Regions from separate parts of the Agromyces excoecariae genome, predicted to be linked through region 3. Evidence: predicted binding sites of a transcription regulator. Region 3 holds the regulator's gene; each other region holds the start of a gene.
What was found. The regulator HrcA, encoded in region 3, represses chaperone genes, less so after heat shock. The targets are predictions, from matches to a motif close to TTNGCACTCGNNNNNNNCGAGTGCNAA.
Positions count from the first base shown of each region.

Region 1: the regulator HrcA is predicted to act here: its motif matches at 4,880-4,906, upstream of ACSJD1_RS03525 (Hsp20/alpha crystallin family protein).
Region 2: the regulator HrcA is predicted to act here: its motif matches at 4,587-4,613, upstream of groES (co-chaperone GroES).

Region 1 is NZ_JBPSLA010000001.1:757,914-767,392, forward strand. Features, by position in the region: gene ACSJD1_RS03505 (copper chaperone) at 1-139, opposite strand, end outside; gene ACSJD1_RS03510 (tyrosinase family protein) at 143-2,125, opposite strand; gene ACSJD1_RS03515 (methylated-DNA--[protein]-cysteine S-methyltransferase) at 2,433-2,945, shown strand; gene qcrB (cytochrome bc1 complex cytochrome b subunit) at 3,097-4,767, opposite strand; gene ACSJD1_RS03525 (Hsp20/alpha crystallin family protein) at 4,965-5,402, shown strand; gene ACSJD1_RS03530 (hypothetical protein) at 5,649-7,286, shown strand; gene ACSJD1_RS03535 (TetR family transcriptional regulator) at 7,729-8,328, opposite strand; gene ACSJD1_RS03540 (NAD(P)/FAD-dependent oxidoreductase) at 8,509-9,479, shown strand, end outside.
Region 2 is NZ_JBPSLA010000002.1:2,756-12,234, reverse strand. Features, by position in the region: gene ACSJD1_RS04620 (ABC transporter ATP-binding protein) at 1-258, shown strand, start outside; gene ACSJD1_RS04615 (ABC transporter ATP-binding protein) at 314-1,030, shown strand; gene ACSJD1_RS04610 (ABC transporter substrate-binding protein) at 1,562-2,851, opposite strand; gene rarD (EamA family transporter RarD) at 3,101-4,057, opposite strand; gene groES (co-chaperone GroES) at 4,215-4,511, opposite strand; gene ACSJD1_RS04595 (class I SAM-dependent methyltransferase) at 4,641-5,828, shown strand; gene ACSJD1_RS04590 (hypothetical protein) at 5,888-6,244, opposite strand; gene ACSJD1_RS04585 (hypothetical protein) at 6,411-6,683, opposite strand; gene ACSJD1_RS04580 (DUF4190 domain-containing protein) at 7,197-7,559, opposite strand; gene tsaD (tRNA (adenosine(37)-N6)-threonylcarbamoyltransferase complex transferase subunit TsaD) at 7,736-8,785, opposite strand; gene rimI (ribosomal protein S18-alanine N-acetyltransferase) at 8,782-9,345, opposite strand; gene tsaB (tRNA (adenosine(37)-N6)-threonylcarbamoyltransferase complex dimerization subunit type 1 TsaB) at 9,342-9,479, opposite strand, start outside.
Region 3 is NZ_JBPSLA010000014.1:112,344-121,822, reverse strand. Features, by position in the region: gene ACSJD1_RS13960 (16S rRNA (uracil(1498)-N(3))-methyltransferase) at 1-507, opposite strand, end outside; gene dnaJ (molecular chaperone DnaJ) at 527-1,630, opposite strand; gene hrcA (heat-inducible transcriptional repressor HrcA) at 1,689-2,708, opposite strand; gene ACSJD1_RS13945 (DUF4870 domain-containing protein) at 2,913-3,326, shown strand; gene ACSJD1_RS13940 (DUF4870 domain-containing protein) at 3,441-3,890, shown strand; gene hemW (radical SAM family heme chaperone HemW) at 3,887-5,113, opposite strand; gene ACSJD1_RS13930 (DUF1990 family protein) at 5,113-5,763, opposite strand; gene lepA (translation elongation factor 4) at 5,772-7,628, opposite strand; gene ACSJD1_RS13920 (CPBP family intramembrane glutamic endopeptidase) at 7,697-8,533, opposite strand; gene ACSJD1_RS13915 (sensor histidine kinase) at 8,604-9,479, shown strand, end outside.

The DNA.
Region 1 (9,479 bases), on a different contig from region 3:
GCCGAAGGGCGCGCAGGCCGAGCCCGAGTCGGCGCACCGGCGGCGACCCACGGCGACCCGCCTCCCCGGCGGGCCGGCCATCGGGCGCACCGGCGACATGCGTCGGGGCGCCGGTCCGCGCCGCGTCAGGACGGAACATCGGTCATCCCGCGAAGACGTCGATGCTGCCGATCGAGAGCTCGGGGTCGGGCGACCGGTCGGTGGCCTCGCCGCCGAGGCGGAGCGTCACCCGCGCGACCGACGGGTTCCAGGTGCCGGCCGCGATGAGGTCCTCGACGATCTCGGTGATCTCGAACGTGAACGACAGGCCGTGTTCCGAGTCCGGCTCGTCGGCCCGCTCGGCACCGAACGTCGGCAGCGTCGCGACGAACCGCGCCGCCTCGGGGTCGTCGCCGTCGGGGTCGAGGTAGAGCGAGTAGATCCGGTCGGAGTTCTGCGTCACCGACACGTGCTCGACGCGGATGAAGTACCGCGTCGGCGGCTCGGCCACGCCCGCCTCCTCGTCGTCCGCGACGCCGAACGGGCCGCGGTCGGCCGGCTCACGCAGCGTCGGCGGCGGAGGAGCGTCGAGAGCGAACTCGAGCGTGGGCGACTCACCGCCGCGCAGGCGCACCGTGCGGTCGAGTGCGCCGATCCGCTCGACCCGCCGAGGCTCCGGCTCGGGCCGCGGCTCGCTGGGAGGCTCGGCGGGAGGCTCGGCGGGAGGTCCGGCCGGCCCGCCCGCCCCGGGCCCACCCGCGTCGGGCGCGCGACGCCGCGCCGCGGCATCCGCCCCGCCATCGCCCTCGGCGACCCCGAACCCGCCTGCGCCGGGTGCCGGCGGCCCCGGCGGCACCGGCGCCCCGCCCGGCCCCACGGGCACCGGCACCGGCGCGAAGACGCCCATGAGCGCATCCACCCACTCGGGCTGCAGCACGCCGAGCACGAACACGGGCGCGGGCTTCGACAGGTCGTCGTAGGCGTATCCGAGCGGCGCGGTGTCCACCACGTCGGACGGATGCCACGGCTCGACGGTGCCGTCGAGTTCGAGGAACGGGAACGGCTCGTCGAGGTACGCGGCCCGGGTCTCGTCGCGGCCGACGCCCTGGGTCACGCGCCACACCTCCCAGAGGCGGTCGATGTTGGCGTGGTGCAGCCAGAAGACCGGGTCGCGGCCCGCGACATCCGGGTTCAGCATGTTGCCGCCGATGGCGTTGTGCACCGCATTGTGCGGGGAGCGCTCGAGCTGGCCCGTGCCGCCCCGCGCATCGTGCGTGGCGAGCGTGCGCTCGCCGCCGAACGTCGTGTTCGTCGCCGTGTTGAATGCGCCGCTGAAGGGCAGGATGCGGTCGAGCCATCCGGACGTGTCGAGCGATGCCGGGTCGATCAGCGTGTCGACGAGCGTGCGCGCCGGATCGAACAGGGCGTTCGGCGTGCCGTCGGGGCGCAGCGGCGTGCGGAACGGATGCGGCAGGAACGCCGTCGCGGGCCGGTGGTAGTTCCAGTACGGCAGCGCCCACGTCGCCTTCGTGTCGTCGTCGACCTCGGGCAGGCCCGCGATCACGTCGAACAGGATCCGCTCGAAGTGCGCGAGGTAGATGCGGTGCCACGGCAGGAAGTACCACGTGCCGTGCTGGCAGTTGGCGAGCAGCGGGTCGCCGGTCGCGAACGGCGTACCGTGCAGGGCCGCCTGGTAATCCCAGCGCGCCGGCGGCGCCTGCGCCGGGTCGCGCAGGGCGGCCACCGCGCGCTCGTAGGCATCGACGAACGGATGCCACGGGGCATCCGCCGTCGGCTGCAGCGCCCAGATGTCGTGCCGCACCCGCACCGCCACGGGCGCCGGCTGCTCAGCCGCGAACGCGATCTCGTCGAGGCGCTGTACGGTGAGCGGCCCCACGTCGGGGAACGGGTTCGCGACCCCGAGCTCCTCGACCTTGAAGCGCACGACCGCGGCCTCCGTCTCGCCGCCGTACTCGCCGTCGGCGCCGTGCAGCGGCAGCACGTCGGGCCGCCACAGGAGCAGCGCCTGCTGCACCTTGCCGACCGCCGGATCGAAGCGGTTCTGCGTCTGGGAGATGCGGTCGGGCGCGCCGCTCGCGATGCGCTCGAGCAGGTCGTCGCCGGTGAACAACTGTGATGACAGCATGATGGGCCCCCGTTCCCTCATGCGGAGGCGGCGCGCGGCGCCAGGCGCGCCGCGGGCGCGCTCCGATCGCGTGCAGGCTACTCCGACCGCGGGCGGGCGGGGTCCGGGGTGGCCCGGAGGCCGTGGACCGCTGTGCCTCGGTCCGGGGTGCCGTGTCGCAAGCGCATGAGAATCAGGGTCGCAACCGGCTCCGGCGACCCGTGGCTCGGACCCTCATGCACCGGCGCCCGGCGACGCTGGACGGTCACGTCCGATTCCCGCCACCGATGTCTGCGCCGGCGGGTGCGCGACGCGCGAGAATCGACCCATGCCCCGCCGCTACGCCACGCTCCGTACGTCGCTCGGCGACCTGCTCGTGGTCGCCGACGCCGACGGGCTCGCCGGCCTGTACTTCCCGGGCCACTGGCATCCACCCGCCGCCGACTCGCTCGGCAGCGAGGTCGACGCGCGCGGCGACGAGCTCTTCAGCCGGCTCGGCGCTGAGCTCGACGAGTACCTCACCGGACGCCGCATCCGCTTCGACCTGCCGCTCGCGCCGACGGGCGACGACTTCCAGCACGCGGTGTGGGGGATGCTGCGCGAGATCCCGTACGGCTCGACCGTCACGTACGGCGAGCTCGCGCTCCGGCTCGGCGACCGGAATCTCGCCAGGCGCGTGGGCGGTGCCGTCGGGCGGAACCCGATCAGCATCCTCGTGCCGTGCCATCGCGTGGTCGGCGCCGACGGATCGCTCACCGGCTACGCCGGCGGGCTGGAGCGCAAGCGTCGGCTCCTCGAGCTCGAGGGCGCCGACGTCGTCGCGCAGCGTCGCCTGTTCTGAGGGCGCCGCTGACGGCGGGCCTTCGTGAGCCCCTCGACGCCGGCGGGCGTATGCAGGATGAGCCGCGTCACACCCGTCGTACGGGACCCATGGCTTGGCTGATCCTGCGAATTCGTCCCCGCCGACGCTCCGTCAGCGGTCCGCAGTTCGGTCAGGGCCGCCGCGCCACCCCGCCGACCGGCACCATCCGCGCGCCCGTCTCCGAGTCGATGCTGTCCGCGAGGTACCACCGCGACAGGCGCACCTGCAGTCGGCGCGCGAGCGTGAGGCGTCCGCGCTCGTCGGGTCGCAGGATGAGCAGGATCGGCGGGTCGGGGCGTTCGATGCGAGCCCGCGCCGCGGCGTCGAGGGGCGCGTGCACCTCGACGTACTCGCCGCCGGGCAGACGCACGATGCGTCCGGTCTCGTAGCCGTGGAGCATCGCGTCGCGGTCGCGGCGCTGGAGTCCGAGGCAGACGCGTCGCGCGACGGCGAACCCGACGATCGGGCCGATGATGAGCGTCGCCTGCAGTGCGGCGATCACGCCCTCGAAGGTCAGCGAGAACTGCGTCGCGATGAGGTCGGCGCTGCCGGCCGCCCAGAGCGTGCCGTAGAAGGCGATCGCGGCGACGCCGATGCCGGTGCGGGTGGGCGTCGTGCGCGGACGCTCGAGCAGGTGATGCTCCCGGCGGTCGCCCGTCGCCCACGCCTCGACGAACGGGTAGACGGGGATCGCCACGAGGAAGGCCGTGACGACCGCGAGCGGCGCGAGCACCGCGAGCGTCCAGGTTCGGTCGAAGAGCACGAACTCCCACCCGGATGGCACCAGCCGAAGCGCCCCGTCGAGGAACCCGGTGTACCAGTCGGGTTGGCTCCCCGCGCCCGCGTTGCCCGGGTCGGCGGGGCCGTAGAGCCAGATCGGGTTCACGGTGACCGTCGCCGAGATGACGAGGAGCCCGCCGGTCACCAGCGCGAAGAGGCCGCCGGCGCGCGCGGCGGCGTTCGGCCAGAGCGGCACGCCGACCACGTTCCGGCTGGTCCGCCCCGCTCCGGGGAACTGCACCGGCCCGACCCGCCACGCCGCGAGCGCGCGGAGCGCGACCAGCACGACGAGCACGGCGGGCACGATGGCGACGTGCAGCGGGTACAGGTGTGCGATGACCTCGCCCGGGAACGACCCGCCGAAGAGCAGCGATGCCAGCCAGGTGCCGACGACGGGGATGCCGAGCGCGATGCCCTCGGTGATGCGCAGACCCGTGCCCGAGAGCAGGTCGTCGGGCAGCGCGTAGCCGCTCCATCCGCCCGCCAGGGCCGCGATGAAGACGAGGAAGAGCAGCACCCACATCCCGCGCCGCGGCTTCCGGAACGCGCCGGTGAAGAAGGTCGTGACGAGTTGCATGATGATCGCGGCCGGGAGCAGCAGGCCCGCCCAGTGGTGCGCCTGCCGGACGAGCAGCCCGCCCGGGATCTCGAACGTGATCCGCATCGTCGACGCGAACGCGTGCGAGACCTCGGCGCCGCGCAGCGGCGTGTACGGGCCGTCGTAGGCGGTCGTGGCGCTCGAGGGCGTGTACCAGAACATGAGCAGGATGCCCGTGACCGTGAGGATCACGAGGCACGCGAGCGTCACGACCCCGAACAGGTTCGTCCAGTGCCGCGGCACGGCCCGTCGGGCGAGGTCGGCGCGGATGTCGCCGAGCCGTCGCCCGAAGACGGTGGCGCGGGACATCCGCTCGCCGAGCCGGTCGGTGAGAGAGCGGCGGCCCCGGTCGCTCGTACCGGGCGGGTCGGCGCCCGGAGCGCATGCTGCGTCGGGGCGACTGGGCGAGCGGTCGGTGCTCATCGATGCCTCCTCGTGAGTGGTTTCACACATACGACCCCGCAGGTCGTCCGGCTGTGACGTCCGCTCACGATCAGGCGGGTGATCGCCGTCGGCGAACGATGGGCCGAAAGTCTTAGCACTCTCCTATGGCGAGTGCTAATCTCGAAGCTAGTTGAGTCGAGGTGACTCAACTCCTGAATCCACGTGAGGAGACGCTCATGGCAATGACCTGGGACCCGTTCCGCGACCTCGACCGTCTCGCGGCGAGCATGATCGACTCGAGCCGAGGGCCTCGGATGATGCCGATCGACCTTCACCGAGACGGCGACCACTACGTGCTGTCGGCCGACCTGCCCGGGGTCGACCCCGGCTCGATCGACATCGACATCGACGGCCAGCTGCTGACGGTCCGCGCGGAGCGCACGCTGCGCAACGACGAGGGCGTCCGGTGGCTGGTGCACGAGCGGCCGAGCGGCTCGTTCCTCCGCCAGCTCACCCTCGGCGAGGGCATCGACACCTCCGGCATCAGCGCGCACTACGACAACGGCGTGCTGAGCGTGATCATCCCGGTGTCCGAGCGCGCGAAGCCGCGCAAGGTCGAGGTGCGCTCGGCGGCGTCCGACGTCGTCACGCCCGAGGTGACCTCCGGAAGCTGACGCGCAGGCCGGCGAATCTCCGGCGCGGTCTCGAGGCGGGGCGGATGCCGCGGCATCCGCCCCGCTGTCGTGCGCGATGACTTCGCCGAATCGCGGGCGAGGGGCAGCGGAGAATCGGGCGAGGCCGTACGATCGGCGTACGCGCCAGCCCGCGCTTCCCCGCACCCCGATTCGCACCCCCCACATCCACCCCGCAGCACCGACGCCGTCCGACGACACGACGCCCCCGATCCTCGGAGCCCCCCGTTGAGAGCCCCTGCCGATGACGAGCCCACGCCCGACTCGGGCGTGCCCGACGGGGCATCGCACGGTGCGGGACCGCGCGGCGGAGACGCCGACGGCCGCGATGCGGGGAACGGCGCCACGGCACTCGAGCGCGACCGATGGGCCATGCGCGCGACCGCCCATCCCGGGCGACGTCCGCGCCGCCGGGCATCGACGCTCGCGTTCGATCCCGCCGACCACCAGGACCCCGATCGTCGTCGGTACTTCCTGAGCTCGCTGCAGCCGAGTGGTGACTACGAGGCCGTCATCGTCGCCATCACCGACGGCGCGCGTCGCCGGTACTTCAGCTCCCGCGACGGTTCGCACTTCATCGAGGTCGACGAGCTCTCCTTCGAGCAGCGCCGCAAGAGCGGCTCGCGCTCGATGCTCGAGATCGGCGAGCACGAGCTGCGCGAGCTCGAGGGCGCACTCATCTTCGTTCGGCCGCTCGACGGCCGTGACCCCATCGCCGAGGTCGCCGCCGCGAAGAAGGCCTCGCTCGAGGCGACGCGCCCGTTGGCGATCGTGCCGATCGCCGCGGCCGAAGCGGCGCCCGCCGACGCGGCGCCCGCCGACCCGGCGACCGTCGACGCGGCGACGGCCGAAGCGGCGCCCGCCGACCCGGCGACCGCCGACCCGGCGACCGCCGACCCGGCGACCGTCGACGCGGCGCCGGCCGAAGCGGTTCCCGCCGACCCGGCGACGGATGCCGCGGCCGACCGCTCAGCGCACGACGCGCGGCTCGTCTGGGCGGAGGAGCCGATCGCTGCCGTCGGCGAGGACGCCGAGCCGCAGACGGCGGGTCCGCGCCGAGCGACCTTCGAGCCGATTCCGCCGTGCGACCCGGTGGATCCGGTCTCGAGTGCACCCGGCGGCGACTCGACGGAGGCCCTGCTCGCGGAGCTCGTCGACGCGGTCGGCGCCACGCAGACCCTGCCCGGTCGGTTCGCCCACGCCGACGTCGTCGACCCCGCCGAGCCGGAACTCCAGGCCGCGTCGGGCTGGGACCCCCAGCCGGGCTGGGCACCCGAGCCGGGCGCGGCGCCCCAGTCGGACTGGGTACCCGAGCCCGAGTCCCACCCCGAAGCGGAGCGACTGCCCGCGCCCGCGCCCGCCGCGCCCGCGCCCGCCGCGCCCGCGCCCGCCGCGCCCCGCTCGGCCGCCGCGCTCTCCCCGCTCGAGGCCGTCGCGCAGGTCGCGCTCGCGAAGGGCATCGCGTTCGCGGCGCATCGCGGCCAACTCGACAAGAGCGGCACGCCGTACATCGACCATCCGGGCCGCATCGCCGAGCGGTTCGATCCGGTGACCGATCCGATCGCGGCGGCGGCGGCCTGGCTGCACGACGTGCTCGAGGACACACCGCTCACGTCGCGCGAGCTGTTCGAGGCGGGCGTGCTGCTCGAGATCGTCGGCGTAGTGGAGCTCCTCACCCGTCGGACCGAGGTCGCGCCCGACGAGTACTACGCGCGCATCCGGCGCCACCCGGTCGCGCTGCGCGTCAAGCTCGCCGACATCGACGACAACACGGCGCCGTGGCGACTGCGTCGCCTCGAGTTCGCCAAGCAGCAGCGCCTCGCCGAGAAGTACCGCCACGCGCGGCGTGCGCTCGGCGTGGAGTGATCCGATCCCCGTCGACTCATCGCTGGGACCTTCGACCCGCGCGGCGAGGATCGATCCGCGAGTAGCGTATGGCCCGCGTCCGGCCGAGCCGTGAGACAAGAGCGGGAGCACCGGGTTTCAGGCGGCCTTCCCTTCGGGGCTGCGCCAAGCAGAGCACGGCTGGTCCCACCCGCCGCCGGACGCGACGATCAGCGCGCTCGCCCCGTGGGCCGACGCGCGCCGGCACCCCGCGAGTCCCGTTGAATGGCGGCCACCGCCGCCGTTTCGCGGGACTCGCCCCGTGGGCGACGCGCGCCGGCACCCCGCGAGTCCCGTTGAATGGCGGCCACCGCCGCCGTTTCGCGGGACTCGATTCGAGCCGCTCGCTCGGGTGCACGGCTCGCGGCCCCCGGCGGCGAGACGAATCGGGCGAGCCGGCGCAGCCAGTGCGCGTCGGTTCGCCTCAGGCGGGTGTCGCGGCCTCCGCGCGGTCGAAGACGAGCGCGCCGAGCAGCAGTTCGAGCGAGTGCTGCACGCGCTCGTCGGGCCAGCCCTCCGGGTCTTCGACCGACTTCACCTCGTAGCCGCGGCAGTAGAGGTAGAGGATGTCGGCGATGCGAGCCGCTTCGTCGCGGTCGGCGGCGCGGGCGCCCTCGAGGAAGCTCGCGTAGGTGGCATCCGTCACCGATCGCAGCAGGTCGTAGGCGCGGTCGTGCCCGGCGCGCACGTCGGCGATGACCTCGATCCAGAGGCTGCGGAACACCGACTCCTCGGGCGACGACGTGCACATCCAGCGCGTGAGCGCGGCCAGCCGCTCGACGCCGACGAGGCCGCCGAGCTCGTCGCGGCGCTCGTCGTCCCATCGCGATCGGGCGAGTTCGAGCGCGTTCGCCATGAGCTCGGCGCGGCTCGGCACGAAGTGCGTGATGAACGCGGTGGAGCGACCGAGGCGCTCGGCGACCGCGCGCAGCGTCACGGCGTGCGTGCCGCGCTCCTGGGCGACGGCCACGGTGGCGCGCGCGATCTCGGCGAGGCGTTCGGCGGTGTCGACTTCGGCCGGCAACGGCGGCTCCCTTCGGCGGGGACGGCTGTCGCGACATCCGCTCGTTGACATCCCGACGGGGCCCACACTAACGTCGCTGCAGGCGTTGTCAAACACCGTTTGAAAAAAGATGGAGGGCGTGTGGCCGCGAATAGCGAGGTCGTGAACGGCGGGGTCTCGAACGGCGGGGTCTCGTTCTGGATGCAGCAGGTCGGCGTGCCCGCCGAGCGTCCGGCGCTCGCGGGCGACCTCGACGTCGACGTGGCGATCGTCGGCGGCGGGTACACCGGCCTCTGGACGGCGTACTACCTCAAGCGCGACCAGCCCGACCTGCGGATCGCGGTGCTGGAGCAGCGATTCGCGGGCTTCGGCGCCTCCGGGCGCAACGGCGGATGGCTCACCAACTCCGTGACCGGCGGCCGAGGGCAATACGCGAAGAGCCACGGCCGCGACGCCGCGATCGCGCAGCAGCGCGCGCTGAACGAGACCGTCGACGAGGTGATCCGCGTCGCGGCCGCCGAGGGCATCGACGCCGGCATCCACAAGGGCGGAGAGCTCGAGGTCGCGACCGCGCCCGCACAGCTCGCGCGACTGCGCGCCGCCGCGGCGGCCGAGCGCGAGTGGCCCGCGACCGACGTCGAGGAGCTCGACGCCCGCGAGACCGCTGCCCGGGTGAACGTGTCGGGCGTGCTCGGCGGGCTGTGGCATCCGCACTGCGCCCGCGTGCACCCGGCGAAGCTCGCGCTCGGGCTCGCCGCGACCGTCGAGCGCCTCGGCGTCACGATCTTCGAGGGCACGCGGGTCACCGAGATCGCGCCCGGCGAGGCGCGCACCGAGCACGGCACCGTGCGGGCCCAGCACGTGCTGCGCGCGACCGAGGGCTTCACCGCGAACCTCCGCGGAGAGCACCGCACGTGGCTGCCCATGAACTCGTCGATGATCGTGACCGAGCCGCTCGCGGCATCCGCCTGGGAGGAGATCGGCTGGAACGGCCGCGAGACGCTCGGCGACTTCGCGCACGTCTACATGTACGCCCAGCGCACGGCCGACGACCGCATCGCGTTCGGCGGGCGCGGGGTGCCCTACCGCTACGGCTCGCGGGTCGACCACGACGGCACGACCCAGCCGCGCACGATCGAGAGCCTCACCGAGCTGCTGCGCCGGTACTTCCC
Region 2 (9,479 bases), on a different contig from region 3:
GACCACATCCTCGACCTCAAGTCGCAGGGCATGACGGTGCTCTTCGTCGAACACGACATGCACATGGTCCGCCACATCGCCGACTGGGTGATCGTGATGGCCGAGGGCAAGATCGTCGCCGAGGGCGACCCGCACGAGGTCATGCAGGATCCGGCCGTGATCGACGCCTACCTCGGCGCCCACCACGACACCGACCTCGGCGACAGCGACGCCGAGCACGTGACCGCCATGAAGGAGCTCATCGATGACGAACAGTGAATCCGCCGCAGGCGCCGAGTCGGCGGCCGGCGCGGCGACGGTGGACACGCGCGACATGGTCGTCGAGGTCCGGGACGTCACGGCGGGGTACCTCCCCGGCGTGAACATCCTGAACGGGTGCTCGCTGACGGCCCGGGATGGCGAGCTGATCGGCATCATCGGTCCGAACGGCGCCGGCAAGTCGACGCTGCTGAAGTCGATCTTCGGACTGGTCAAGGTCCGCGAGGGCGGCATCTTCCTCCAGGGCGAGGAGATCACGAACCTCAAGGCGAACAAGCTGGTGTCGAAGGGCGTCGGGTTCGTCCCGCAGACGAACAACGTCTTCCCCTCGCTCACCATCCAGGAGAACCTCGAGATGGGCATCTTCCAGAAGCCCAAGGACCTCAAGCACCGCTTGGAGTTCGTCGTCGACATCTTCCCGGAGCTCGGCAAGCGGCTCGGACAGCGAGCCGGCTCGCTGTCGGGCGGTGAGCGTCAGATGGTGGCGATGTCGCGTGCGCTGATGATGGGACCGCACGTGCTGCTCCTCGACGAGCCGAGTGCCGGCCTGTCGCCGGTCCGCCAGGACGAGGCGTTCCTGCGGGTCAAGGAGATCAACCGGGCAGGTGTGACGACCATCATGGTCGAGCAGAACGCCCGTCGTTGCCTCCAGATCTGCGATCGCGGCTACGTCCTCGACCAGGGCCGCGACGCCTACGAGGGTCCCGGCCGCGAGTTGCTGAACGATCCGAAGGTCATCGGCCTCTACCTCGGAACGCTCGGCCAGGAGTAGCACCACCGCTCGACACGCCCGAAGGGGGCGGATGCCACGGCATCCGCCCCCTTCGTCGTGCGCGGACCGAGCGTGTCCGAGAACGGCGCCGCAGGTCGCGTGGATCGCTCCTTCGAGGCGCACCGCTCGCCGTGCGCGCTGGATCGAGCCACGACGCCTGTCTGAGCGCTCGGAGCATGGTGCGGCCTCGCGGGGCCCGGCGCTCACGTCCCGGCGCTCACAGCCGATCGTCGACGGTGACCGTGGTTGCGGCGCTCCGTGCCTGGAAGCCGAGCAGCGCGGGCGGGTCGGGATGGCGCCCGCCGGTGGGTGCATGGACTCCAGGCGGCGGAGCAGCGGGAGATGAGCGCCGACCTGTTGCCGTGCGGCGCGGACGGCGCCACTTCCCCGCCCCCGTCGACCGCAGCTCTGCGCGCGCCGTGGACCGGCGTCCCACCGGAGCTCGCACCGGATCCGGGCAGCGCCGACCGACCGCCGGGCATGCGAAAGGGCCCCGGCCGAAGCCGGGGCCCTTCGCTGCGTCTCAGCCGATCAGCCGATGCGCGTGTAGGTGTTGTCGTCGTTGTACTCGTAGATGCCGATGGTGGCCTCGGTCGGGTCACCGTTCTCGTCGAGGGTGATCGGACCCGACGCACCGTCGAAGTCGATCTGGTTGCCCTCTGCGAGCAGCGCCGCACCGTCGGCGAACGTGGTCACCTTCTCACCATCGCCCGAACCACCGGAGACCTGCTGCAGGTAGGCGCCGATGTCCTCGCCGGCCGTGCTGTTCGCGGCGTAGGCCGCGAGCGCGATCAGCATGAGGGCGTCGTACGACTCCGGACCGTAGCTGAAGCTGTCGAGGGCGGGGTCGATGCCGAGCATGCGGTCCTGGAAGTCGGCCTCGAGCTCCGGGCCGGGGAGCGTGCCCTTCGCACCGGTGACGAGACCGGGAGCGAAGTCCGCGCTGTAGTCGGCCAGGTTGCCGTCGACGAAGTACAGCTGGTCGCCGGGGTAGCCCGCGCCGACGAGGGCCGGCACGACGACCTTGGCCTCGTCGAACGTGATGACCGCGACGGCGTCGGGGTTCGCGGCGTTGATCGCCGAGAGCTGCGCGTCGAAGTTCGAGTCACCCGTGTTGAAGAGCTCCTCGGCCACGACCTCGCCGCCGGCGGCCTCGAAGGCCTCCTTGGTGGCGGCCGCGAGACCCGTGCCGTACGGGTCGTTCAGGACCAGCAGGCCGAGCGTCGAGGCGCCGTCCTCCGCGATCAGGTTGCCGAGGACCTCGCCCTGGAGCAGGTCGGACGGCGCGGTGCGGAAGTACAGGCCGTTGTCGTCGTAGTCCGTGAAGTCGGGCGACGTGTTGGCCGGCGAGAAGTGGACGACGCCGGCCGACGTGATCTGGTCGATGACCGTGAAGGACACGCCCGACGAGGCCGCACCGATGATCGCCGACACGTCCTGCGAGAGGAGGTCGGTCACCGAGACGGTCGCGATGTCGGTCGTGGTGTCGCCGGAGTCGCGGTAGACGACCTCGACCTGGATGCCGGCGTCGGCGTCGTTGATCTCCTCGGCGGCGAGCGCGACACCTGCTTCCTCGGGCGGTCCGAGGAAGGCGAGGGTGCCGGACTGCGGCAGGATCGTGCCGACCTTCAGAGTCAGGTCGCGCTCACCCGCCTCGATGGGCAGGGCGTCGCCGGTGTCGGACGGCTCCTCGGACTCTTCCGGGGTGGTGCCGCCCGTGCTGCACGCGGTGAGGAGGAGGGCGGAAACGCCAGCAATGGCGATGCCCGTCCAAGCCGCGCGAGCCGAGCGCGAGCCGGTGGCCCTCGCGAATACGCTCATGATGCTCCTTGGGACTGAAGGATCGGTACACAAACAGCGCCTGACGACGCCGATGTATCGACCGTATTGCCCGCCCAGATGGGAAACAAGATTGCCTCGATCACAACCCGGTAACGCACACGGAATCGTTATCTCGACGTCACCGAAGCACGATTCTTCGCAGGATTGCGGCGATTCCGCCACGAAATCGCGCACGCGAGGGCCGCTCGGACGTGGGTCGTCCAGCCCCACTCCGGGGGTCGGTCGCGCTCAGACCGGCTCGAGGTTCGCGGCCCGACGAGCGGCACGTGCTCCTCGCACGAGGTCGAACGTGAGCACGACCAGCGCGAGCCAGACGAGGCCGAACCCGGCCCATCGCTCGGGCGGCATCGGCTCGCCGAGCACCACCACGCCGACGAGGAACTGGATGAACGGGGCGAAGTACTGGATGAAGCCCATGTAGATGAGGGGCAGTCGTCGCGACGCGGCGGCGAACAGGAGGAGCGGGATCGCGGTGACGGCACCGGCCGAGAGCAGCAGCACGGTGTGCCACGTGCCCGCAGTGCCGATCGTGAGCCCGGTGGTCGACGCGACGACGACCAGGAGGATCGCCGCGACCGGGGCGAGCCAGGCGGTCTCGAGCGTGAGGCCGGAGACCGCATCGACGCGGTGCCCGACCCGCTTCTTGATGAGTCCGTAGAAGCCGAAGCTGAACGCCAGCACGAGGGCGATCCAGGGCATCTGGCCGTACCCCACGGCCAGCACGACCACGGCGACGATCGAGATTCCGACGGCCGTCCACTGCACGGCGTTCAACCGCTCGCGGAGCACGATGACCCCGAGGAACACGGTGACGATCGGGTTGATGAAGTAGCCGAGCGCCGCCTCGACGACCTGCCCGGTGAGGGTGGCGAACACGTACGTCAGCCAGTTCGCGAAGATCAGCACGCCGGCGAGGCCCATCGTGAGCACCACGCGTCGATCGCGGAGCAGCGCTCGGAATGCGCGCCAGGTTCGCGTCACGGCGATCAGGACCGCGCAGAAGACCAGCGAGAGGAGGATCCGCATCGCCACGATCTCGATCGGGCCGCTCGGCGCGAGCGCGATGAAGTAGATCGGGAGGAACCCCCAGAGCGCATACGCGGAGACCGCGAAGGCGAGGCCCGCCCGGCTCACGCCGTCGGGACGGACGCGCGCCGGGACGTCGGTGGGCGGAGCGGATGACACCGTGCCAGCCTACGCGCGACCTCGGACGCCACGGTCCTCGTCGACTGCCGTCCTGCGTCGCGATCCGGCCGCCGATCGGCTCGCGCCACTCGCTCGCGGAAACGACGACGCGGCCCGGATGCCGATGGCATCCGGGCCGCGGTGATGTCGGCGTCGACTAGCGGACGACGACCGCGAGAACGTCGCGGGCCGACAGGACGAGGAAGTCCTCGCCGCCGAACTTGACCTCGGTACCGCCGTACTTGGAGTAGATCACCTTGTCGCCGACGGCCACGTCGAGCGGGACGCGGTTGCCGTTGTCGTCGATGCGGCCCGGGCCGACCGCCACGACCTCGCCCTCCTGGGGCTTCTCCTTGGCGGTGTCGGGGATGACCAGGCCGGAGGCGGTGGTCTGCTCGGCCTCGACCTGCTTGATGACGATGCGATCCTCGAGCGGCTTGATGGAAACCGACACGGTTGACCTCTTTCTTGACGAAGACTGGGGTTAGCAGCCTCTGAGTGAGAGTGCTAAAGCGAGTCTATGGGGGTTCTGGCACTCGTGCAACGTGAGTGCCAGCGGATGCCTCGGTGCTAGCGTGTCGGCGTGGAACGCGACGAGCTGGTGCGGCTGCTCTCTGCCGAGGGCCTCGGGCTGCTCGACTCGTTGCCGCCGTACTCGTCCAAGGCCGACATCGTGAAGACGGTGGCCGATCTCCGCAAGCAGGGCCACGACCCCGGCCTCGTCTCGGCGGTCCTCAGCCAGTCCCGACTCCGGTCGAAGGCGCGCGCGAAGTTCGGCGAGTTCGCCGACCGCATGCTCTTCACCGAGCCCGGGCTCGAGCAGGCGACCCGGCTGCGCGTCGCCGCCCTGCACGCCGGGAGATTCGCCCGCGCTGGGCTCCACCACGTCGCCGACCTCGGCTGCGGCATCGGCGGCGACGCACTCGCCATGGCTGCGGTCGACCTCGAGGTCACCGCCGCCGAGGCCGACGAGGTGACGGCGGCCGTCGCCGCGTTCAACCTCACGCCGTTCCCCAAGGTGCGCGTGCTCCACGCCCGCGCGGAGGACGTCGCACTCGGCGGCATCGACGCCGCTTGGCTCGATCCGGCACGCCGCACGACCTCCGGCGGCACGACGACGAGACTCTCGGATGCCGCCGACTACTCCCCCTCGCTCGACTTCGTGTTCGGCCTGGCCGAGCGGATGCCGGTCGGCGTGAAGCTCGGACCGGGCACCGATCGCGAGGTCGTCCCCGACGGTGCCGAGGCGCAGTGGGTGTCGGTCGACGGCGACGTGGTCGAGCTCGTCGTCTGGACCGGGGCCCTCGCCCGAGCCGGCATCGGCCGTGCGGCACTCGTGATCCGCGGCGATGGTGCGCAGGAGCTCGTCGCCCCGGCCGACAGCGAGGACGCCCCGATCGGCCCGCTGGGCGACTACCTGTACGAACCCGACGGCGCGGTCATCCGAGCCCGCCTCATCGGAGACCTCGCGCGCTCGATGGGCGCGTGGATGCTGAGCGACGGCATCGCCTACATGACGGGCGACCGCGCGGTCGAGACGCCGTTCGCGACGGCGTTCCGCGTGATCGAGCGCCTTCCCGCAGACGAGCGCAGCCTTCGCCGGGCCCTCGACGAGCGCGGGGTCGGCACGCTCGAGATCAAGAAGCGCGGAGTCGACGTCGACCCGGCCGCGCTCCGGACCCGCTTGAAGCTCAGGGGAGAGGTCTCCGCGACCGTCGTGCTCACCCGCGAGGAGGGACGCCACGTCGCGATCCTCGTCGAGCGACTCTGAGCGTCGGGCGGTCGAGCGGGTCGGCGAGCACGGATGCACGGTGCTCGGCGAGGCGGAACTCAGCCGGTGGGGAGCGCGCCGAACACGATGGCGTAGTAACCGAGCCACACACCGGAGAACACCAGGCCGGCCACTCCGGTCCCGATGCCGACGAACGCGAGCACCCGTCCGTGCTCCTCTCGTCGCAGCCCGAGCACGCCGAACACGATGGCCGCGACCGACAGCGGGAACATCCAGCCGACGAGGAGCGATGCGACGGCCCCGATCGTGCCGATGACCGCGGCGACGCGGCTGTAGAACCGGCGCTGCTCGTCCTCCTCCTCGTAGTCGGCCTCGCGCTGCTCGGACTGCGGCCGACCGACGGCGAGCAGCTGGCCGGTCGGAAGCCCGTGGAGCGCACCGGTGTCGTACGGCACGTCGAACTCACGAGGCGGACCGGCCGCCGGAGGGGAGGGCGTCGGCGGGCCGGGCGACGGCGGGCCGGGCGACGTGACCGCGCGCGACGCGGGCGCTCGCGACTCCGTCGCCTCGCCTGCGGGATCGTCCGAAGCCGGCCTCAGCTCGTCGCTCACACCATTCGCCTCAGTACCCGTAGCCGTATCCGGACCCGATCGAGAACAGCATGCCCCACAGCAGGAACGAGAGGAGCGCGATTCCGATGCCGACGAAGCCCAGGATGAGGCCCGTCAGCCACATGCCCTTCGCAGCGGGCTCCTTGCGGCGGCCGAGGAACCCGAGCACGATCGCGGCGGCCGGCACGAAGAGCTGCAGGACTCCTCCGACGAACGGGATGAAGACGACCGGCGACCCGATGACGCCGATGACGCCCGCGATGAGCGAGATGAGGCTGAGCACGGGCGTCGGCTTGGCGGGCGCCGCCCCGGAGCCGGCAGCAGCGTAGCCCGAGTAGCCGGGCGCCGGCGGAACCGCGGCTCCGGCCTGGGGCTGGGCGGCGAACGGCCCCCCGGCGGACGGCGCCGTCGCCGACGGCGGCCCGTACGGCGTGGCTGGTGAAGGGGGCGCCGACGGCGGTGCGACAGGCGCCACCGGGGGAACCGGCGGAGCGGGAGGCACGGGCGGACCCGGGGGGAACGGCGCACCGGGCGCCTCGGGTCCGCCCGGCGGGATCGGGGTCACCGGAGGCTCGGGGGGCTCGGGAGCAGCCGGCGGGACCGGCGCCGGCTCCGCCGGCACCGCGGGCTCGGCAGGCTCCGCCGGCACCGCGGGCTCGACCGGCTCCGCGGGCACGGCGGGCTCGGCAGGCTCCACGGGGACCGTCGGTTCCGTCGGGGCCGGGGGCACCGGCTCCGAGGGCTTCTCCGGGTTGGTGGGATCGCTCATGCCGAGCCCCTTCCGTGCTGCGGTGGATCAGTAGGTGGTGACGCTGCCGCTGCTGATCGCGGCGCCGATGATCGCGAACCAGACGATCGCGAAGATGATGCCGAGGACCAGTCCGACGTAGCCGATGATGAGACCGGCGATCGCGAGGCCGCGACCCTGCTCGCCCGTCTTCTTGATCTGGCTCAGGGCGATGTGGCCGGTGATGATGCCGACGAGCGAGATGAAGAACGACGACACCAGCGAGACGATGGCGAGGACGTTGGTCTTCTGCGCGGCCGGCGCCGAGTACGAGGGGGTCGCGCCGTACGAGGGCGCGGGCTGGGCCGGCGGAGCGGGCGGAGGCGGCGGGACGTTCGACGCGTTCGGGTCGGGCGTGTTGGGGTCGGTCATGATGCGGTTTCCTCTCGTGCAAGCGTGGACCCGGCCATGCTGGCAGCGCCGCAGGGTGCTGTCAACGCTCGCGGCGCGGGTCGTCTCACCCGCGATCGCGGGGTTCTTCGCTCACCATAGCGCTCGGCGCGACTCGCGTGCGCGGGCACAAGTGCCCATGGCGATCCCGGCTCGGATCAGCTCTGGATGTCGGTCACCGGGAGCGTCGAATCGGCGCCGAACTCCAGCGACGACGGCGCATGGCCGGCCATGATGAGCCGTGCTCCGAGCGCGGCGATCATGGCCCCGTTGTCGGTGCAGAGCGACAGCGGCGGGATGCGAAGCGCGATGCCCGCGGCATCCGCCCTCGCCTCGGCCACCTCGCGCAGCCGCCGGTTCGCCACGACCCCGCCGCCGAGGAGCAGTCGCGGCACGCCGAGGTCGGTGCACGCGGCGATCGCCTTCGACACGAGCACGTCGACGACCGCCTCGCGGAAGCTCGCGGCGACGTCGGCGAGCGGAACCGGCTCGCCTGCCGCCTCGCGCTGCTCGACCCAGCGGGCGACCGCGGTCTTCAGGCCCGAGAACGAGAAGTCGTACCGGTGGCGTTCGAGGTCCTTCGGCCGCGTGAGGCCGCGCGGGAACCGGATGGCGTCGGGGTCGCCGCCGACGGCCGCGCGGTCGATCTCGGGCCCGCCCGGGTAGGGCAGTCCGAGCAGCCGAGCGACCTTGTCGAAGGCCTCCCCCGCCGCGTCGTCGATGGTCTCGCCGAGCAGTTCCACGTCGGAGTCGAGGTCGCGTACGAGGAGCAGCGACGTGTGCCCGCCCGAGACGAGCAGGGCCACGCTCGGGGTCTCGAGCGGGCGGTCGCCGATGAGGTCGGCTCCCACGTGCCCGACCAGGTGGTTGACGGCGTACACGGGCTTCTCGAGCGAGAGCGCGAGCGCCTTCGCGGCGCCCACGCCGACCATGAGCGCGCCGGCGAGGCCGGGCCCGTTGGTCACGGCCACCGCGTCGAGGTCGGCGAGGTCGACGGATGCCTCGTCGAGCGCCGCGCGGATCGTCGGGCCGAGCGCCTCGAGGTGCGCCCGGGCGGCGACCTCTGGCACGACGCCGCCGTAGCGGGCGTGCTCGTCCATCGACGAGGCGATCGCGTTCGCGAGCAGCTCCGTGCCTCGGACGATGCCGATGCCGGTCTCGTCGCACGAGGTCTCGATGCCGAGCACGAGGGGTGCCACGCGGTTCACCGGGTTCCTCCTGCCGTCGGGTCCGCCCCGTCGGCGGCGCCGGCGTGCGCGGCCCCGGGCCCGACCTCGATCCGGTCCGCGGCCGGTCGCGCCACGGCCGGAGGGACCTCGAGCCGCATCGCGACGGCATCGACCCCGTCGGGCTGGTAGTACCCGCGGCGGACGCCGATCTCGACGAATCCGAGCGAGTCGTAGAGGGCGCGCGCCGTCGGGTTGTCGGCCCGCACCTCGAGGAAGACCTCGGCCGCGTCGCGGCGTCGCGCCTCGTCGATGAGCGCGTGCATGAGCGCCCGCCCGAGCCCGGCTCCGCGGTGGGCGGCGTCGACCGCGATGGTCTGGATGTCCGCCTGCCCGGACCCGCGCGGAGCGAGGAGCCCCGCGTACGCGACGGGCTCGTCGGGACGTGCGTCGTCGACGACGACGAGGTAGTACCCGTGCGCCGACGCCAACTCGCTGCGCATGGCGGAATCCGGCCACGCATCGCTCGCGAACGTGGCCCGCTCGAGCCGCATGATCGCATCGAGGTCGGCGAGCGCGGCACGACGGAGCATCAGGCTCATCGCAGCACCCGCTTCCCGGCCGACGGCGTCACGTCGGGCGCGCGGAGGTAGAGCGCCTCGTCTGCGGCGATGGGAAGGCGCCCCGCCGAGGACGCGAGCTCGACGACCATTCCGAGCGAACCGGCCGAGACGGT
Region 3 (9,479 bases):
CCGCTCGCCCTCGAGCCGCGCCGCGAGCTCGCGCGTCGCCGCGACCGGCTCGACCTCCGGGATCCGGGCGCGCAGCGACTGCTTCACGGCCTCGCGCACGATGCTCGCCCAGCGGGCGCGGCCCTTCTCGGCCTTCGGCCCCTCCCAGCGCGACACCGATCGCGTCGCCGACCACGGCAGGATCCGGTCGACGCCGAGCTCGGTCGCCGCCTGGACGGCGAGCTCGTCGCGGTCGCCCTTCGCGAGCGCCTGGACGAGCGTGAGGCGAGGCGACGGGGCCGGCTCGTCGCTGATGGCTTCGACCTCGATCTCGAGCCGCCGCGGCTCGGCGCCGGTCACGGGCCCGTGCACCACTCGGCCGCGACCGTCGCCGATCGAGACCCGCTCGCCGACGCGGAGCCGCGACACCGTCACGGCGTGCCGTGCCTCGTCGCCGTCGAGCCCGACCGCGTCGCCCGGGCGCACCGAGTCGAGGTCGAGCGTCTCGTCGAGGTAGAGGTGGCTCATCGCGGCATCCGCCCGCTGCTCAGCCCAGGAACCGATCGCGCAGGCGCGCGAAGAGCCCCTGCTGGAAGTGCCCGAGCTGCGGCGGCTGCGCCTTGCGCTGCTTCGCCAGCTGCTCGACGAGCTCGCGCTCCCTGTGGTTGAGCTTGGTCGGCGTGACGACGTGGACCGCGACCTTGAGGTCGCCGCGACCGCTGCCCCGCAGGTGGGTGATCCCCCGGTCCTTGACGGTGAGGATCTCGCCCGACTGCACGCCGGGCTTCAACTCGAGCTCGACGTCGCCGTCGAGCGCGGCGACCGTCGTCGACGTGCCGAGCACGGCATCCGTCATCTGCACCTCGAGCGTGCACAGCAGGTCGTCGCCGTTGCGGCTGAAGACCTCGTGGTTCTTGACCTTGATCTCGAGGTAGAGGTCGCCGTTCGGGCCGCCCGCGGGGCCCGCCTCGCCGGAGCCCGGCATCTGCAGGCGCACACCCGTGTCGACGCCCGCCGGGACGTCGACGGGCACCGTGCGGCGCGCCCGGACGCGGCCCTGGCCCTGGCAGGTGACGCACGGCGTCGCGATGATCGTGCCGTACCCGCGGCACGACCCGCACGGGCTCGAGGTCATCACGTTGCCGAGGAGCGACCGCACCGCTCTCTGGATGTGGCCGGAGCCGCCGCAGATGTCGCACGTCACGGGCGACGTGCCCGGCCGGCAGCACGAGCCGTGGCAGGTCTCGCACACCACCGCGGTGTCGACCTCGATGTCGCGGTGCGTGCCGAAGACGACGTCGTCGAGCCCGACCTCGAGCCGGATCAATGCGTCCTGGCCGCGCTCCCGGCGCGATCGCGGCCCGCGACTGGCCTGCCCCGCGCCGAAGAACGTCTCGAAGATGTCGCCGAAGCCGCCGAAGCCCGCGCCTCCGCCGCCGAACCCGCCCTGACCGCCGAGGTCGTACTGCTGGCGCTGCTTCGGGTCCGAGAGCACGTCGTACGCGTGCGTGACCTCCTTGAACCGCTCGGACGCCTCGGCGCCGGGGTTCACGTCGGGGTGGAGCTCGCGTGCGAGCCGGCGGTACGCCTTCTTGATGTCGTCCGGGGAGGCGTCGCGTGCGACGCCGAGGACCTCGTAGTGGTCGGCCACGTGAGGCGGGTTCCTTTCGATTGCCGGTGACGGATGCCGCGTGGCGGCCCCGTGCGGTTCAGCTCTCGCCGAGCGTGCGGGAGAGGTAGCGGGCGACCGCGCGGACGGCGGCCATGCTCTGGGAGTAGTCCATGCGGGTGGGGCCGACGATGCCGAGTCGCGACACGTCGCGCCCCGGCACGGCGAACGCGGTCGACACCACGGAGGTGTCGCCGAGGCCGTAGGCGGCGTTCTCGCGACCGATGCGCACGGCGATGCCCTCGTCGGCGGCCATCTCGCCGAAGAGCCGGAGGATCACGACCTGCTCCTCGATGGCCTCCATCACGCCGAGGATGTTCCCGGCGAAGTCCTGCTCGGTGCGCACGAGGTTCGCGGCGCCGGCGACGACGAGTCGATCGGACCGGGTGATCTTCGCCTGGTCGGCGAGCGTCGCCGCGAGGGTGTGGAGCACCTCGGCGTGGGCGCGGTCGGCGTGCTCGGTCTCGGCGGAGAGCGCGGTCGCGGCATCCGCCATCGTGAGGCCGGCGGCGACCTCGTTGAGGCGGTCGCGGAGCCGCGCGAGCGTCGACTCGTCGGCCGGCTGGTCGAGCTCGGCGAGCCGCTGCTCGACCTGGCCGCTGTCGGAGATGAGGATGCAGAGCACGCGGGTCGGCGCGAGCGAGACGAGCTCGACGTGCCGTACGCGGGCCCGCGCGAAGCTCGGGTACTGCACGACGGCCAGTTGCCTCGTCAGCTGCGAGACGAGGCGGACGGTGCGGCCGAGCAGCTCGTCGAGGTCGTTCGACTCGCCGAGGAAGGTCTCGATGGCGTGTCGCTGCGTCGCCGACAGCGGGCGGATGTCGGCCAGCCGGTCGACGAAGACGCGGTAGCCCTTGTCGGTGGGGATGCGCCCCGACGACGTGTGCGGTGCCGCGATGAGCTCCTCCTCCTCGAGGAGGGCCATGTCGTTGCGGATGGTCGCGGCGGAGACGCCGAAGTGGTGGCGTTCGACGATCGTCTTCGAGCCGACCGGCTCGCGCGATTCGACGTAGTCCTGCACGATCGCGCGGAGCACCGCGAGGCTGCGTTCGGAGACCATGACCCTCGCTTCCCTCGACCGATCGGACCCGGACGACGCGTGCTTGGCACTCCGCCCACGTGACTGCTAATCATATCGCGATATTCAGGGCCCACACCGTTGCCGGGCGGTCCGCCGCGCCGATAACGTGTGCATCATCCCGCACACGCACGGGCCGTGACCGGCCGGCGACCGTGCGCTTCCCCACATCGAAAGGCTCCCGAAATGACCGACTCCAACCTCCCTCCGCAGGATCCGAACGCCGCACCGCAGCCGTCCCCGGCCGCGCCGCTCTCGCACGAGCAGGACGTGCAGTGGGGATCGTTCGCGCACCTCGGCGGCATCCTCGGCATCCTGCCGTCGCTCATCATCTGGCTCGTCTTCAAGGACCGCGGCTCGTTCACGAACACCGAGGGCAAGGAGGCGCTGAACTTCCAGATCACGCTGGTGCTCGCCACCGTCGCGCTCTGGGTGCTCACCACGATCATCACCGTCGTCACGCTCGGGTTCGGGGCGTTCGTCGGCTTCCTCACCTACATCCCGTGGATCCTCGGCGTGATCTTCTCGATCATCGCCTTCATGACCGCGAAGGACGGCAACCACTACCGTTACCCGTTCGCCCTGCGCCTGATCAAGTAGGTCGCGGACGAGCCTCCGACGCGCCGGTCGAGCCTGCCTCGACCGGCGCGTCGTCGTGTGCCAGCATGAGGGGAACGACCCCTGTCCGGGCGCCACCACAGAGGAGCAGGCATCATGTCCGACGCACCACCTCCCACCCCGCCCACGCCGCCCGCAGGCGGCCCTCCGCCGCCCCCGCCCCCGCCCGGTGGCCCCACGCCTCCGCCGCCGGGAGGCGGCGCCTACCAGCAGAGCCAGCCGCTCAGCCCCGCCGACGAGAAGCTCTGGGCCACGCTGATCCACATCGGCGGCATCCTGTTCGGCTTCCTGCCGGCCCTGATCGGGTACCTGGTCCTGAAGGACAAGGGGCCGTTCATCCGCGAGCACACAGCGACGGCGCTGAACTTCCAGATCACGCTGCTGATCGCCTACGTCGTGGGCTCGATCCTCACGTTCGTGATCATCGGCATCTTCCTGCTGATCGCGGCCTGGATCGCCGCGATCGTGTTCGGCATCATCGCGGCGATCAAGGCGAACAACGGCGAGTACTACGTCTACCCCGTCGCCATCAAGTTCGTCAGCTAGTCCTCCAGCAGGCGCCGCACGACGGCGTCCGCCAGCAACCGCCCTCGTCGGGTCAGCGCGAGCCGCCCGGCGAGGGCGGTTCGCGCGTCCACGAGCCCGTCGGCGATGAGCCCGGCGACCGCGTGCCGGCCCCCGACGTGCAGGCTCGAGATCGCGAGCCCCTCGCGGATGCGCGAGGAGAGGAGCACCCGCTCGGTCTCGCGCGTCGCGTGGTCGAGCGTCTCGCGGCCGACCGCCGGCGAGACGCCGGAGGCGAGGCGCTCCGCATAGGCCGCGGGATGCTTGGCGTTCCACCACCGGACGCCGCCGACGTGGCTGTGCGCCCCCGGACCGACACCCCACCAGTCGTCGCCCCGCCAGTAGCCCAGGTTGTGCCGCGACCGGTGCGCGGCATCGGTCGCCCAGTTCGAGACCTCGTACCACTCGTAGCCGGCCCGCTCGAGCAGGTCGTCAGCGAGCTCGTACATGTCGGCCGCGACGTCGTCGTCGACCGCTTCGAGTTCCCCGTGGCGGATCCTCCGTGCGAGCTTCGTGCCGTCCTCGACGATGAGCGCGTAGGCGCTCACGTGGTCGGGGCGCTCGGCGAGCACGGCCTCGAGGCTCGTTCGCCAATCCGCGAGCGACTCCCCCGGCGTGCCGTAGATGAGGTCGAGGCTCACGTCGAGTCCGGCCTCGCGAGCCCACCGGACGACGAGCGGGATCCGCGCCGGGTCATGCGTGCGGTCGAGCGCGGCGAGCACGTGCGGCACGGCCGACTGCATGCCGAACGAGACGCGGGTGAACCCGCCGCCGGCGAGGCGCCGCAGGTCGTCGGCGTCGACCGAGTCGGGGTTCGCCTCCGTGGTGACCTCGGCGTCGTCCGCGATGCCGAACGACTCGCGCACCGCGCCGAGCATCCGGACGAGGTCGGCCGCGGGCAGCAGGGTCGGCGTGCCGCCCCCGAAGAAGACCGTCGACGCCCGGCGATCGGGCGCGCCGGACGCCGCGAGCACCTCCCGGGCGAACCCGACCTCCGCCGCGGCCTGGTCGGCGAAGTCCTCCTGCCGCGCGCCGCGCAGCTCGCCCGACGTATACGTGTTGAAGTCGCAGTACCCGCAGCGAACGCGGCAGAACGGCACGTGCAGGTAGACGCCGAAGGCGCGGGACGCGGCATCCGTCGTCGCACTCGCGGGGAGCAGCCCGTCGGCCGGCGCCGGGTCGGCGATCGGCAGTGGACCCGCCATCAGACGGGGAAGGCGGGATGCAGCGCGCGGAGCTCGCGCCTGGTCAGCTCGCGCCGGCGCCGCCGGACGAGCGGGCCGAAGACGCGCCGCACTCCGCCGTTCGGCTCGAACGCCGAGCGGATGGTCAGCCACACCGAGTCGTCGTCCCGGTGCTCGAGGATGAACGACTCCTCGCCGTTCTCGGAGGCGTCGCCGGTGGTGCCGTAGGCGAAGCCCTTGCGGTTCGGTTCGTCGACGACGTAGACGACGAGGACCGGCGTCGAGCGCGTGCGCAGGCGCCCCCGCCGCCGCAGGGTCGCGGTCATCCCCGCGCTGATGTACGGGGTGCCGTCGGGCCCGAACCGCTGCTCGGCGCGCGGTGCGGGCTGCTCCGCGAGCGGTGCGCCGGCTTCGTCGTACGTCAGGCCCGTGTACTGGGCACCCGTGCCGGGCGAGGCATCGACCACGGTGAAGCCGGCGCCCTGCTGGATGCCCCACGTCATGAGCGCCTCCGCCGAGGCGTCGAAGCGCTCGCGCCCCGACCCCAGCCGCACCGAGTCCTCCGACGGCGTGAAGCCGGCGGGCGGGTAGCGCAGCAGGTCGGGGTCGAGTGTCGCGCCGATCGCGCCATAGGTGACCGACTGATCGGTGAACGTGCGTCGCCGGGTCATCGTTCCCCCTACTTCTTCGCGTCCTTCTTCTCGGTCTCCCCCGAGAGGGCGGCGATGAACGCCTCCTGCGGCACCTCGACGCGGCCCACCATCTTCATGCGCTTCTTGCCCTCCTTCTGCTTCTCGAGGAGCTTGCGCTTGCGGGTGATGTCACCGCCGTAGCACTTCGCGAGCACGTCCTTCCGGATGGCGCGGATCGACTCGCGCGCGATGATGCGCGCCCCGATCGCCGCCTGGATGGGCACCTCGAACTGCTGCCTGGGAATGAGTTCGCGCAGGCGCCCCGTCATGAGCACGCCGTACGCGTAGGCCTTGTCGCGGTGCACGATCGCGCTGAACGCGTCGACCTGCTCGCCCTGCAGGAGGATGTCGACCTTCACGAGGTCGGCGGCCTGGTCGCCCGCAGGCTCGTAGTCGAGGGAGGCGTATCCGGCGGTCTTCGACTTGAGGTTGTCGAAGAAGTCGAACACGATCTCGCCGAGCGGCATGTTGTAGCGGATCTCGACCCGGTCCTCGCCGAGGTACTCCATGCCGAGCAGCGTGCCGCGACGGGACTGGCAGAGCTCCATGATGGTGCCCACGTAGTCCTTCGGGGCGAGGATGGCCGCCTTCACGATGGGCTCCCGCACCTCGGCGATCTTTCCGCCGGTCGGGAACTCGCTCGGGTTGGTGACCGTGACCGACTTCTTGTCCTCGGTCGTCACCTCGTAGACCACGGACGGCGCGGTCGCGATGATGTCGAGGTCGAACTCGCGGCGGAGCCGCTCGGTGACGATCTCGAGGTGCAGGAGGCCGAGGAAGCCGCAGCGGAAGCCGAAGCCGAGGGCGACCGACGTCTCGGGCTCGTACACGAGCGCCGCGTCGGAGAGCTTGAGCTTGTCGAGCGCCTCGCGCAGTTCGGGGTAGTCGCTGCCGTCGATCGGGTAGAGGCCAGAGAACACCATCGGCAGCGGCTCGGTATAGCCGGCCAGTGCGTCGGGCGCGGGCTTCGCGGCGCTCGTGACCGTGTCGCCGACCTTCGACTGCCGCACGTCCTTCACGCCGGTGATCAAGTAGCCGACCTCGCCGACGCCGAGGCCCTTGGTGGGGGTCGGCTCCGGGGCGCTCACGCCGATCTCGAGGATCTCGTGCGTCGCCTTCGTGGACATCATCTGGATGCGCTCGCGAGGGTTCAGCTGGCCGTCGACCATGCGGACGTAGGTGACGACGCCGCGGTAGCTGTCGTAGACCGAGTCGAAGATCATCGCCCTCGCCGGCGCATCCGCGTTCCCCGTCGGTGCCGGGATGCGCTCGACCACCCGGTCGAGCAGGTCCTCCACGCCCATGCCGGTCTTGCCCGACACCCGCAGCACGTCGTCGGGCGAGCCGCCGATCAGGTCGGCGAGCTCGCGCGCGTACTTCTCGGGCTCGGCGGCGGGGAGATCGATCTTGTTCAGCACCGGGATGATCTCGAGGTCGTTCTCGAGGGCGAGGTAGAGGTTCGCGAGCGTCTGCGCCTCGATGCCCTGCGCGGCATCCACCAGCAGGATGGCGCCCTCGCACGCCGCGAGCGAGCGCGAGACCTCGTAGCTGAAGTCGACGTGGCCGGGGGTGTCGATCATGTTCAGCGCGTAGCCCGTGCTGCCGAGCTCCCACGGCATGCGCACGGCCTGGCTCTTGATCGTGATGCCGCGCTCGCGCTCGATGTCCATGCGGTCGAGGTACTGCGCGCGCATGTCGCGGTCGGCGACCACCCCCGTGATCTGCAGCATGCGGTCGGCGAGGGTCGACTTGCCGTGGTCGATGTGCGCGATGATGCAGAAGTTGCGGATCAGCGCAGGATCGGTGGCGGCGGGCACCGGCGGGTGGGCGGCTCTCGGAGACATCCCCACGATTCTCCCATGAGTTCGCGCGGGCCCCGCACGCGCTCGTCCCCGGCCCTCGACCGATCCGCTCAGGCGGATCGGGTGCGGCCGCGGCGGGCGTCGATCAGGCGGACGACGGCGATCCATGCCGCGCCGACGACCAGCAGGGCCCACAGCTGCGCCCACGGATCCGAGTCGGCGAACCCGCTCGGATACAGGGCGACCGTGTTCCCGAGCGCGTGGACGACGCAGACCAGGAGCGTGCTGCCGCCTCCACGAACGAAGACCCACACCATGAGGGTGCGGAGGGCGAGGTCGAGGAGGGTCTGTCCCGCGATCCAACCGAGGTCACGGCCCTGGGCGAGGTACGGAGCCCAGTGCCATGCCGCCCACACGAGCCCGATGCCGCACCCGGCCGCCAGGACGCCCCAGCGCTCGGCCAGCGGACCCGTCGCGTAGCCCGACCAGCCGATCTCCTCCGGGATCGCGCCGAGCATGAAGACGAGGAAGAACGCCGGGGCCATCGTCAAGGAGGTCGGCGGTCCGCCGGTGCCCGCGCCCGACCCGGACGAGGCGCGGAGCAGCCACTCGAGCAGACCCATGGCCGGGACGACGAGGAAGGCCGCCAGCCAGGCAGACGGAGTGCGCGCTCGCCGTGGGTCGAGCGACCTCCACAGGCGGCCGACCGCCGCACGACCGCCCTCGGCCGCGGACATCGACGTGGCGACGACGGCCGGGGCCAGGATCACGACGACCGTCGGCGGCAGCCCGAACGGCATGGGCGCGTCCAGTGCGAGCAGGCCGAAGAAGGGAAGCGACACGGCCATGGTCAGGCCGAGGAACAGCAGCGGTCGCCGGCGGCGAGCATCTCCCGCCCCGGCGACGCCCGGGTCCGGTGCGTCGTGGTGGCTCACGTCACTGCCCATGCTCCCATGCGTGCGATCCCACTTTCGACGGATGCCGCCCGAGGGGCCCCGGACTACGCTGAATCTCACCATGACCGTGCTCGATGCCCCACTCGTCGGACGGGTCCAGCCGTCCGCCCTGCGCCCTGTCTTCGTCTCGTTGCGCGTCGGCCTCCACGTGCTCGTCGTCGGCCTGACGATGTTCGTCCTCGCCAGGGCCGTGCTCGTCGGCGGGGACCAGCTGATCGCGATCTCGATCCTCTCGATCGCCTTCATCGGCGCGTACCTCGTCGGCGTGGTCACCGCGCACCAGGTGGTGACGCCATGGATGCGGGCGGCCTGGCTGATCATGCTGCTCGGGCTCTGGCTCGGGCTCAGCGCGCTGACGCCCGACGCGGCGTTCCTCGCGTTCCCGCTCTTCTTCCTCGAGCTGCACGTGCTCCCCGCGCGGTGGGCGGTGCCGCTCGTCGGCGTGACCTTCCTCATCAGCGTGTGGAGCTCGACCTCGCAGCTCGGCCTCGAGGTCGGCAGCGTCCTCGGTCCGTTCATCTCGGCGGGCGTCGCCGTCATCATCGGACTCGGCTACCGCGCGATGGCGGTCGAGACGCGCGAACGCCAGTCGCTCATCCTCGACCTGCTCGCCACGCGCGAGGAGCTCGCCGCGGCCAGCCGCGAGGCCGGCACCCTCGCCGAGCGCGAGCGCATCGCGCGTGAGATCCACGACACCGTGGCCCAGGGGCTCTCGAGCATCCAGATGCTGCTGCACGCGGCCGAGCGCGACATCGCCGACGAGGGCACGCGCGACAAGCTCCGCCTCGCCCGCGAGACCGCCGCCGACAACCTGCAGGAGACCCGCCGATTCATCCGCGAGCTCACACCGCCGGCGCTCGACGAGCAGACCCTCCCGAGCGCCCTCCGACGACTCGCCGACGCCACGAACGAGCAGGCGCGGCAGGCGGGCACGCGC